DNA from 2 places in the Caulobacter sp. AVps18 genome. Region 2 is predicted to be linked to the other one. Evidence: riboswitches for the same ligand, from Rfam matches in the RefSeq annotation. Region 2 holds a riboswitch; the other holds the start of a gene.
The links. Region 2 has a riboswitch for cobalamin ahead of ACW179_RS15405 (TonB-dependent receptor plug domain-containing protein). Riboswitches for the same ligand answer to the same signal wherever they lie in the genome.

Region 1: another riboswitch for cobalamin. It lies ahead of metE (5-methyltetrahydropteroyltriglutamate--homocysteine S-methyltransferase); the one in region 2 lies ahead of ACW179_RS15405 (TonB-dependent receptor plug domain-containing protein).

Annotation. Positions count from the first base shown of each region.
Region 1 covers NZ_CM178737.1:4,511,901-4,514,098, forward strand. The annotation lists gene ACW179_RS20585 (2OG-Fe dioxygenase family protein) at 1-560, shown strand, start outside; cobalamin riboswitch at 701-933, shown strand; gene metE (5-methyltetrahydropteroyltriglutamate--homocysteine S-methyltransferase) at 1,056-2,198, shown strand, end outside.
Region 2 covers NZ_CM178737.1:3,374,476-3,376,673, reverse strand. The annotation lists gene ACW179_RS15410 (ABC transporter ATP-binding protein) at 1-276, shown strand, start outside; cobalamin riboswitch at 545-732, shown strand; gene ACW179_RS15405 (TonB-dependent receptor plug domain-containing protein) at 871-2,198, shown strand, end outside.

The sequences.
Region 1 (2,198 bases), 1.1 Mb from region 2:
GAAAGCGCCGGTTTGCCGCCTTTTCCGCCGCGCCCGGCCAGATCGTCCGCAAGCCGCACCAGCCGCACTATCAGAGCCGCGATTACAACGCCCTGAACGGCGGGGTGCAGCGCTGGTTCGAGCCGGTCACGGACGCCATCGCCATCCATCCGATCACCCGGGCGGTCATCGAACAGGGACTTGCGATCTTCCATCCGATCACGCCGCAGCCGCCCGCGTCCTGGCATGTGGAACTGCATCAGTTTCGCGTCGAGGCCCTGGCCGGCCAAGCGGGCCTGCCCACGCCCGAAGGCGCGCACCGCGACGGGGTGGACTGGGTGATCGTCATGCTGGTCGACCGGGTCAATGTGCGCAGCGGCGTCACTGACATCTATGCCCCCGGCGGTCGCAGTCTCGGCAGCTTCACCCTGACGGCGCCGGGCGACATGGTGATGCTGGACGACCTGCGGGTGCTGCACGGCGTCACGCCGATCCGGCCCGACAATCCCGCCGCCCCGGCCCTGCGCGACGTGCTGGTGGTGACGTTCCGGCAGGAGATCGCGACGCTAGCCGGGATCTAAGAAGGGGTGACGTTTCGGCTTCAGGCGGTTGAGCCGATGCAGGCGTGGGACGGCGAACGGCGGCGCGGAAGTCCTGGCGCGCCTCGAAAATCGCATAAGGATATCCTTATATCCCTGTTGACTTGGTGGCCAACCTTGCCCTAACAGCACGCTGTCGTGGTTCTGCGGGCACCTTCTGGGGCCCGGAGCTAAGAGGGAAGTCGGTGCGGGCGTGAAAACCCAAGGCCGGCGCTGCCCCCGCAACTGTGAGCGGCGAGCCGCTGTCCAATACGTGTCACTGACGCGCCGAAGCTGGATCGGTGGCGTGTCGGGAAGGCCAGGACAGGGGTGTTGACCCGTGAGCCAGGAGACCTGCCCCGACAGATAACGTCCTCCGGCGGGGTGCCCGGTCTGGTCGCATGCCAAGGCGTGTCCGGTCCGTGACAGACCGTGCGCGCCCCCTTGCGCGCGTCCCGATCAAGCCTCCGCCCTCACACCGGCAGAGGTTTTTCAAAGATGACCGTCACCGTCGCCACCCTTGGCTTTCCCCGCATCGGCCCCCGGCGCGAACTGAAGTTCGCCCTGGAATCCCATTGGTCCGGCAAGACCGACGCCCAGACCCTGCTGGCCACGGCCGCCGACCTTCGCGCCCAGGCCTGGACCCGCCAGTCCGCCCTGGGCGTGGACCACGTGCCCAGCAACGACTTTTCGCTCTATGACCACGTGCTGGACACCAGCGTGATGGTCGGCGCCATTCCGGCCGACTATGGCTGGACCGGCGGACCGGTCGACACCGCCGCCTATTTCGCCATGGCCCGGGGCGCGCAAGGCGCGGCGGCGCACGAGGCCTGCGCCCAGGGTCACGCTCATCACGACGGTCATGGCGTGCCGGCCATGGAGATGACCAAGTGGTTCGACACCAACTATCACTACCTGGCACCCGAGGTGTCGCGTGGCCAGACCTTCACCCTGACCTCGACCAAGCCCATCGATGAGTTCCTGGAGGCCAAGGCCCAGGGCGTCCACACCCGGCCGGTGCTGCTGGGTCCCGTGACCTTCCTGAAACTGGCCAAGACCAAGGACGAGGGCTTCTCGCCGCTGTCGCTGCTGTACGCCCTGCTGCCGGTCTATGCCGAGGTCCTGGTCCGGCTTGAGCGCGCCGGCGCCGACTGGGTGCAGATCGACGAGCCCTGCCTGGCCCTGGACCTGACCGCGTTCGAGCGGGGCGAACTGCGCCGGGCCTACGGTGCCTTGAGCCACGCCGTGCCAGGCCTGCGCCTGCTGCTGACGAGCTATTTCGGCGGCTATGGCGACAACCTCACCACCGCCGTGAACCTGCCGATCAACGGCCTGCACATCGACCTGGCGCGCGCGCCCCAGGCGCTGGACGAGGTTCTGGCCGCCAGCCGCGAGAGCCTGGTGCTGTCACTGGGCGTCATTGACGGCCGCAATGTCTGGCGGTCGGACCTGCCCGCCCTTCTGGATCGCCTGGAGCCCGTCATCGCCGCGCGCGGCGGCGACCGGATCATCCTGGCCCCCTCCTGCTCGCTGCTGCACACGCCGATCGACCTGGAGCTGGAGGTCGCCCTCGATCCGGAGGTCCGCCCGTGGCTGGCCTTCGCCGTCCAGAAGATCGAGGAACTGGTGATCCTGGCCAGG
Region 2 (2,198 bases):
CGGGTCAATCACCAGCCTGCCCAGATGTCGGGCGGCGAGCAACAGCGGGTCGCTATCGCCCGCGCACTGGCAAACCGGCCAAAACTACTGCTGGCCGACGAACCGACGGGAAATCTGGACCCCGCGACGTCGGCAGCCGTCTTCCAGTCGCTGTACAGCCTGGCGCGAGACCAAGGCGTCGCCGCCCTGATCGCCACCCACAACATGGACCTGGCTCGCTACATGGACCGTGTCTTTGCCCTGAAGGATGGGCATCTGGAAGAGCAGCGCTTCTAGGCGCAATCAGAAGGCTCAGAACTCGATTCCTGCTGCGCCTTGACACTTGTATTCAAGGGTTCGTCAGACATCGCCGTGATCCGCCTGATGACGGGCGTTTCAGGATTGCATCCCGTTACCCAGAGCCTGCCCTGTCGCGACAAGGATCGCCGGGTGCCGGCTCCGCGACTCCCTGGGCGAAGGCGCGCTTTGGTCGAGCGAGCGGACCGCCAAGGTCGAGGGTGATCGTCACGGAAGCTCCACATTGACGTTGTGCGACGCAGCATATAGGGCTGCTGCCGCGTCAGGTTCCTCGAAAGAGGATGAATAGGGAACGAGGTTCAATACCTCGGCTGCCCCCGCAACTGTAAGCGGCGAGCTTACGCGTCACATGCCACTGGGACCTTGGTCCTGGGAAGGCGGCGCGCAAAGCATAGACCCGTGAGCCAGGAGACCTGCCTGTCGCAGTCGTTCATCGTCCGGCCGGGGTGCGCCGAACGAACGGGATTTCCCGCGAAACGACATGTCAGTCAGGCCGCGTCGCGGCCTTTAGCCTCGTCGTGCCTGCACGTTCGCGGCTGGAGGACGCGCGCGGGTCGTTCAAAGGGAAAGACCATGATCCGAGCATTTCTGTGCTCTACCGCACTCTCCACCACCCTGTTCGCCGGGGCCGCACTGGCTGACGAGCAAAAGGCTCCTGAAACCGATGTCGCCGGAAAGGCAGGCTCGTCCGCCGTGGCCGAGCTGGTCGTTACGGCGACGCGCTCGGTTCAGCCTGTCGAGAAAGTCGGCGCGTCCATCAGCGTGCTGACCACTGACGCGATCAAGGCCAGCCAGGCCGTTTCGGCCATCGAGCTTTTGGCCCAGACGCCAAGCGTCAGCTACAGCCGAAATGGCGGTCCGGGAACCGCCACCAGCCTCTATATTCGCGGCGCCGAAAGCCAGCACACCGTGGTGCTGATCGATGGTGTGAAGCTGAACGACCCGTCATCGACGCAAGGCGGTTTCAATGCCGGCAATCTTCTGATCGGCGATGTGTCGCGCATCGAGGTGCTGCGCGGCGCCCAGTCGACGCTTTGGGGAAGCCAAGCTATCGGCGGCGTGGTCAATATGGTGACCGCTGAGCCAACTGAGGCCTTTGAGGCCAATGCCAGCATTGAAGGCGGTGCCCGCAACACAGGCTATCTGCGCGGCGCGGCGGGGGGCGTTGCCGAGCGCTTGAGCTGGAGACTGGCCGGCAGCTATTTCACGACTGACGGCTTCTCGGTCTACAAGACGGGCACCGAAGCCGATGGCTACCAGAACACCGGCCTCTCCGGCCGTGTGCGCTTGGCCCTTACCGACGCTGTCTCGGCTGAGGTTCGGTCGGTCTATTCGTCGGGCAAGAACGACTTCGACGGTTTTGCTGGCGACTCGTCTGAGTTTGGTCGCACCAAGGAGCTGGTGATCTACACCGGCCTCAACTTCGCCCTTCTGGACGGTCGCTGGAGCAATCGCGTCGCTTACGGCTACACCGATACTGATCGCGAAAACATCAACCCGGCTCGCCCGACGGTTCCGTTGACCTTCGACGCCGCCGGCAAGAACAAGCGTTGGGAGTACCAAGGCGCGCTCGCCGTCACCGAGACCCTGACCGCATCATTTGGCGCCGAAAGCGAACGGTCGCAGATGCGCACCCGCTCGCCCAGCACCAGCCGGCCCAACCCCGCCTTCAGCACGGGGCGAGTCGGCGTGGACAGTGTCTATGGCCAGATCCAGGCGGAGGTCGTGCCCGGCCTGACACTGACAGGGGGCCTGCGCCACGAGAGCCACGATACGTATGGCGACCACACCCTGGGCCAGGTCTCGGCCGCATGGGCGCTCAACGAAGGCGACACCGTTCTACGGGCGAGCTTCGGTCAGGGTTTCCGAGCTCCGGGCCTCTATGAACTCTATAGCGAATA